DNA from 2 places in the Streptomyces sp. WMMB 714 genome. Region 1 is predicted to be linked to the other one. Evidence: predicted binding sites of a transcription regulator. Region 1 holds the regulator's gene; the other holds the start of a gene.
What was found. Region 1 encodes HspR, which represses chaperone genes until heat shock. Its sites were predicted from a motif close to TTGAGNNNNNNNNNCTCAA; they were not measured.
Positions count from the first base shown of each region.

Region 2: dnaK (molecular chaperone DnaK) is a predicted target of HspR. The motif match lies at 1,167-1,185, and genes of this name have one in related genera.

Region 1 covers NZ_FMHJ01000004.1:368,251-371,657, reverse strand. Annotated here, with positions in the region: gene H181DRAFT_RS09460 (pyridoxamine 5'-phosphate oxidase family protein) at 5-436, shown strand; gene H181DRAFT_RS09455 (trypsin-like serine peptidase) at 535-1,347, opposite strand; gene H181DRAFT_RS09450 (heat shock protein transcriptional repressor HspR) at 1,573-2,028, opposite strand; gene dnaJ (molecular chaperone DnaJ) at 2,030-3,229, opposite strand; gene grpE (nucleotide exchange factor GrpE) at 3,317-3,407, opposite strand, start outside.
Region 2 covers NZ_FMHJ01000009.1:237,998-241,404, reverse strand. Annotated here, with positions in the region: gene H181DRAFT_RS18470 (PP2C family protein-serine/threonine phosphatase) at 1-1,059, shown strand, start outside; gene dnaK (molecular chaperone DnaK) at 1,339-3,243, shown strand.

The DNA of each region.
Region 1 (3,407 bases):
TCCCATGACGCGTACGCCTTCCTCCCCCGCACCGCTTCCGGCAGCCGACGTCTCCGAAGCCCTTGCCGCCTTCTGGCGGGAACGCCACTACGCCACGCTCACGACCCTCAGGCCCGGGGGCACCCCGCACGTGGTGCCCGTCAGCGTCACCTTCGAACCGGGTACGGCGACGGCCCGCGTCGTATCGCGCCGGACCAGCAAGAAGGTGCGGAACATCGCGGCGGCGGGCGCCGAAGGCATGCGGGTGGCGCTCTGCCAGGTCGACGGCGGGCGCTGGTCGACACTGGAAGGCCGCGCCCGCGTACGTGAGGACGCGGACGCGGTCTCGGACGCCGAGCGCCGCTACGAGGAGCGCTACGGCCGCCGGCCCCGCCCCAACCCCGAGCGCGTGCTCATCGAGATCGCCGTGGACCGCACGATGGGGCGCGGCGTCTGAACGGGCCCGCCGCCCGTGCTGCCACGGAACCCCCGGCCGGGGCAGGGCGCGGCCGGGGCGGGGAAGGGAGCAGACGGAGCAGACGCCGGGGCAGCGGCTCAGCGGCCCCCGATCTCCTTCAGCAGCGTCTTCGCCGACTTCGGGTAGGGCCGCCCCAGCAGTTCGTCGTCCGAACCGACGGACGTCACGGCCACCAGCGTCCCGGCACCCCGCGACTTGTCGAAGTCCCGCAGCCACGGACCGCCGCTGACGCCCTGCGTCAGCCGGCACGGCTCGAGCGCCAGGGCCCCGACGTTGGCCGCCGCGATCTCACCGCGGCCGTAGCGGCGTGCCTCGCCCGCGCAGTAGTTCAGCGACTCCCCGTCGTAGGGCGAGGTGACCGGGTAGCCGAGCGTGGCCGTCGTGCCGCCCGGAACCGGCTCCGTCTTCAGGGTATTCGCGCCGTGCACGTCCTGGATGGTGCGCCCGCCCCGCTTCTCCATCCGCAGGAACGCCCAGTCGTGCGGGAGGATCGCCTCCAGCTCCTTGCGCACGTCCCAGCCCGGTGCCGTCCGCCACGACGTGGCCTTCCAGCCCTTCGCGAGGACGGCCTTCGGGCCGCCCTGCCCCTCGTAACCGGGCTGGAAGTAGATCGCCTGCGGCTTCTGCGGACGCTCCGGGCTGGCGATGCAGTGCGCCGCCGTCGCGACGACGCTGCCGCTCGGAGAGTCGACGACGGCTGCCGAGCACGACTCGACCTGGTTGTCCGACAGCTTCGCGACAAGCCTCCCGACCGTTCTGACCGTCCCGTGCGGCCACCGGCTCCCCTCGGAGGGCGGCGGGTAGGGCGCCGGAGCGCCGGCCGCGCCCATCACGGCCAGGGCGGTGGTGCATGTCACGAAAGCGGTAAGTGCCGCGCGTGTCGACGTCATGCCCCCACGCTCGGCCTGACCCGCCCCTGCGGCCAACTGCACACACCCGGTCGGGTTACACGTGCATGTTCCGCCTCGCACAGCCGTACGTGTCGGGCAGGCTGCACGGCGGCCCTGCCGAGCGGGGGCGCCTGCCAGGGGCCGCCGGGGCCCCGCGCGTCCCTGCCGCACCGAGGCCCCCTGCGCGCCGGACGCGCGAGGGGGCCGTTCGGGCAACTGACGTGCTCAGTCGCGGCTCTTCTTGGGACGCCAGACGACGAGCGCCCCGGACTGCGGATGCACGTCCTGGTACGGCACGAGGTCCCGGCGGTACGAGGCGTGGACCTGGGCCTCGCGCTGCTGCATGGCCGCCGCTGCGCCCTCGACCGCCTGCTGCAGTTCGACGACGCGCGACTTGAGCGCGGCGACCTGGTTCTCCAGTTCGATGATGCGCTTGATGCCCGCGAGGTTGATGCCCTCGTCCTGGCTCAGCTCCTGCACCTGACGCAGCAGTTCGATGTCCCGGGCGGAGTACCTGCGGCCGCGGCCGGCCGCCCGGTCCGGCGAGACGAGACCCAGACGGTCGTACTGCCGCAGCGTCTGCGGGTGCAGGCCCGAGAGCTGAGCGGCCACCGAGATGACGTACACCGGTGACTCGTCCGTCAGCTGATAAGGATTGCGTCGTCCGCCCCGGCCGTTCACCTCAGTCTCCCTTCGCGGCCTTGAACAGCGCGGCCCTCGGGTCCTCCGCCGCCGTCGCCTCGCGGTAGGACTCCAGGATGCCCTTCGCCTTGTCGCTCAAATCCTTCGGAACCGATACGTCGATCGTGACCAGCAGGTCGCCGCGCGTCCCGTCCTTGCGCACGGCACCCTTTCCGCGTGCCCGCATCGTACGACCGCTCGGCGTGCCCGGCGGCAGTTTGAGCGTGACGGGCGGACCGCCGAGGGTGGGCACCTTGATCTCGCCGCCGAGCGCCGCCTCCGGGTAGGTGACCGGCACCGACACCGTCAGGTTGTCGCCGCGGCGGCCGAAGACCGGATGCGCGTCGACGTGCACGATCACGTAGAGGTCGCCGGCCGGGCCGCCCCGCTCGCCGGGGGCGCCCTTGCCGCGCAGCCGGATGCGCTGCCCGTCGCTGACGCCCGCCGGGATGCGGACCTGCATGGTGCGCGAACTCGTCGCCTTGCCGGAGCCCTTGCACGTGTCGCACGGGTCCTGGGCGATCAGGCCGCGGCCCTTGCAGTCCAGGCACGGGTCGGTCAGCGAGAAGCCCCCACCGCCGCCGCGTGAGACCTGACCGGTGCCGACGCAGGTGGGGCACACCCGGGGCGTGCCGTTCTTGTCACCCGTGCCGGCACACGTCTTGCACGCCGCCGAGGAGGACATCCGCAGCGGCACGGTGGCACCGTCGACTGCCTCGGTGAAGCTGAGCGTCACCTCGGACTCGACGTCCTGGCCGCGCCGGGGCTGGGTACGCGTACCGGCGCCGCCACGGTTGAACAGACCTCCGAAGACGTCGCCGAGACCGCCGCCGAAGCCGCCCGCGCCACCGGGGCCGCCCGGGCCGCCGCCCGGCTGGCCGCCCCCGAAGAGGTCGCTCAGGTCGAAGTTGAATCCGCCCGCGCCACCGGGGCCGCCGGGCCCGCCCGTCCTGATCCCGCCGTTGCCGAACAGGGTGCGCGCCTCGTCGTACTCCTTGCGGCGCTTGGGATCGCCCAGTACGTCGTACGCCTCGGAAGCGTTCTTGAAGCGCTCCTCGGCCTTGGCGTCGCCCCGGTTGGCGTCGGGGTGGTTCTCACGTGCGAGCTTCCGGTAGGCCTTCTTGATCTCGGCCTCGGTGGCGTCCTTCGGGACACCGAGAACCTTGTAGTAGTCCTTCTCGATGAAGTCCTTCGTACTCATCCGCGGCGTCCCTCCTCCCGCTCGGTACCCCGGCCGGGGACCGGCCCGAGGTCCGGGCCGATCCCCCCGTCCAGCTCGCTTCCCTGGTCAGCCCTGCTCGGGGCCACCGTTCTCCTCTTCGTCGGCGGGCTCCTCGCCTGCCGGGCCCTGAGCACCCGGCTGCGGCTCAGCGACGCCC
Region 2 (3,407 bases), on a different contig from region 1:
CCCTCGTGGGTGCTGCCGGACGACCAGCCGCTGCTCGCCGCGGCGGTGACGGACTGCCTCGTGGACAGCCGCCCCATCGACCGCGAGTTCCGCATCATGCGGCCGGACGGCGCCGTACGCACGCTGCACCTCCTCGGGGAACCCGTACTCGACGACCAGGGCGGCACCGCGGCCATGTGGGCGGTCGTCCGGGACGTCAGCGAGCTGCGCCGGAGCGAGCTGGCCGTCCTCGAGACGCGCGAGACGGTGCGGCACGAGCAGCACGCGGCGCAGGCCGAGCGGCGGATCGCCGTCGAGCTGCAGGAGTCGGTGCTGCCGCAGTGGCGGGGCTCGCGGCGCTTCTCCCGCTCCGGCGGGCACGCCGACGGCTCCCTCGACATCGCCTCGCACTACCTCCCGTCGGCGACGAGCACCCTCATCGGGGGCGACTGGTACGACGCCCTCGAACTGCCCGACGGAGCCACGCTGCTGTCCGCGGGCGATCTGACCGGCCACGGAGTCGCCGCGACGTCGGGGATGGCCATGCTGCTGGGCGCCGTCCGCGGCATGGCGGTGGCGGGCGTCGAGCCGGGGGCGCTGATGGGTCACCTGAACCAGCTGCTCGACTCCGCCGCACAGCCGGCCCTGGGCAGCGCGGTCTGCTGCCGCTACCGGCCCGCGGACCGCACGTTGACGTGGTCGCAGGCCGGGCATCCCGCACCGCTGCTCTTCCGCGGGGGCGAGGGGCGCGTGCTGCGGCCGCCGGAGGGTGTCCTGCTGGGCGCGGCCCCGGGCGCCGCCTACGGGCAGCGCACCGAAGTGCTGGAGGCGGGCGACCTGCTCGTCCTGCACACCGACGGACTCACCTCGTACGGCGACGCCCCCTCCGGGACTGCCCTCGATCCCCTGCTGCCCGGCGGGCATGTGCAGGACGGCGGCTCGCAGCGGCTGCTGGCCCTCGCCGGCCGGTTCGCCGCTGCGCGTACGGCTCAGGAGTGCGTGCGCGCCGTCGTCGAGGAGTTCGGCGACCGCGAGGGCCGGGACGACGCCTGCGTGCTGGTCGCCCGGGTCAGCGGCTGACACCGCGAGGCGCGGCGCCCACCGCCACTGTTCGGTGTGCGCCTTCGCGGAGGCGCCGCGGGTGCTCACACGAGGCCGACCGCCGTCAAACCGACCCCCGGCAGCCCTTGACACTGCCCCGCTCAACTTTTATGCAGGGAGTGTAGGCATTCGCCGGCCTTGCGGCAGTGGGGCGCGGCAGGCCGGTGGCGGCACCGGCCATGGCCCGTTCGCCTGCTGCTCCGGGGCCGCTCGCCGATTTTCGCGACGGCGACGGCGGAGGAGGAGAGGTGAGTCGAGGTGGCCCGAGCAGTCGGAATCGACCTGGGGACCACGAACTCCGTGGTGTCCGTTCTCGAGGGCGGTGAACCCACCGTCATCCCGAACGCCGAAGGAGCCAGGACGACCCCGTCCGTGGTGGCCTTCGCCAAGGGCGGGGAGGTCCTCGTCGGCGAGGTCGCCAAGCGGCAGGCGGTGACGAACGTGGACCGCACCGCACGCTCGGTGAAACGGCACGCGGGAGATCCGGAGTGGCGCTTCCCGGAGTCCGGCGACGTGGACGGCAACCGGTTCACCGCGCAGGAGATCTCCGCCAGGGTGCTGCAGAAGCTGAAGCGGGACGCCGAGGCGTATCTCGGGGAGGACGTGACCGAGGCGGTCATCACGGTGCCCGCCTACTTCAACGACTCCCAGCGCACCTCCACCAAGGAGGCCGGTGAGATCGCGGGCCTGAACGTCCTGCGGATCATCAACGAGCCGACGTCGGCGGCCCTGGCCTACGGCCTGGACAAGGAGGACGACCACACGGTCCTCGTCTTCGACCTCGGCGGTGGCACCTTCGACGTCTCGCTCCTGGAGATCGGCGACGGCCTGGTGGAGGTGAAGTCGACGTCCGGCGACACCGGCCTCGGCGGCGACGACTGGGACCAGCGGGTCGTCGACCATCTGGTGAAGCAGTTCAGGAACGGCCACGGCATCGACCTGTCGAAGGACAGGATGGCGGTCCAGCGGCTGCGGGAGGCAGCCGAGAAGGCCAAGATCGAGCTCTCGTCCGCGACCGAGACCACCGTCAACCTCCCCTACATCACGGCCACGGACGAGGGTCCGCTGCACCTGGACGAGAAGCTCACGCGCGCCCAGTTCGAACAGCTCACCGCGGACCTGCTGGAGCGCTGCAAGGAGCCGTTCCACGCGGCGGTGAGGGACGCCGGCATCGAGGTGTCGCAGATCGACCACGTGATCCTGGTCGGCGGGTCCACGCGCATGCCGGCCGTGACCGAGCTGGTGAAGGACCTCACGGGCAAGGACCCGCACAAGGGCGTCAACCCGGACGAGGTCGTCGCCATCGGGGCGGCGCTGCAGGCCGGAGTGATCAAGGGCGACGTCAAGGACGTCCTGCTGCTCGACGTCACCCCGCTGTCCCTGGGCATCGAGACCAAGGGCGGCGTCATGACCAAGCTGATCGAGCGCAACACGACCATCCCGACGAGGCGTTCCGAGGTCTTCACCACGGCGGCGGACAACCAGCCGTCGGTGACGATCCAGGTCTTCCAGGGCGAGCGCGAGATCGCGGCCTACAACAAGAAGCTCGGCTCCTTCGAGCTGACGGGCCTGCCCCCGGCACCGCGCAACGTCCCCCAGATCGAGGTCGCCTTCGACATCGACGCCAACGGGATCATGCACGTCTCCGCCCGCGACCAGGGCACGGGCAAGGAGCAGAAGATGCAGGTCACCGGCGGCTCCAGCCTGCCGAAGGAAGAGATCGACCGCATGATGCGGGAGGCGGAGCAGTACGCCGAGGAGGACCGCCGGCGCCGCGAGGACGCGGAGACGCGCAACCAGGCCGAACAGCTCGTCTACACGACGGAGGACTTCCTCAAGGAGAACCAGGAGAAGGTCCAGGGCGACGTCAGGTCGGAGGTGGAGGAAGCAGTCGCGGATCTGAAGGAGCGCCTCAAGGGCGAGGACACCACCGCCATCCGCCAGGCGAGCGAGCGGGTCGCCGCCGTCAGCCAGAAACTCGGGCAGGCGATGTACGGCGACGCCCAGGCAGGCGCCGCGGGCGGTGCCGCCGCAGGCGGGGCAGCGGACGGGACCGAGTCCTCCGGGCCCGGCGGAGCGGACTCCCAGGAGGACGTCGTGGACGCCGAGATCGTCGACGACGAGAAGGGGGACGACACGGGGGAGGAGAGGGGCGCCGCGTAACCGCCCGTCACCGTCCGTCCCGAGCCGTCAAGCTGAGGCCGGGAACGCGGGGCACTCGCCGAGTGCCCCGCGTTCCCGGCCCGAGTGCCAGCGCCCGGCGCGAGTTGGGAACCCTGACGGCGGCTCACCCCCTGACAGGGCGGGCCGCCGTCAGGCAGCGACTC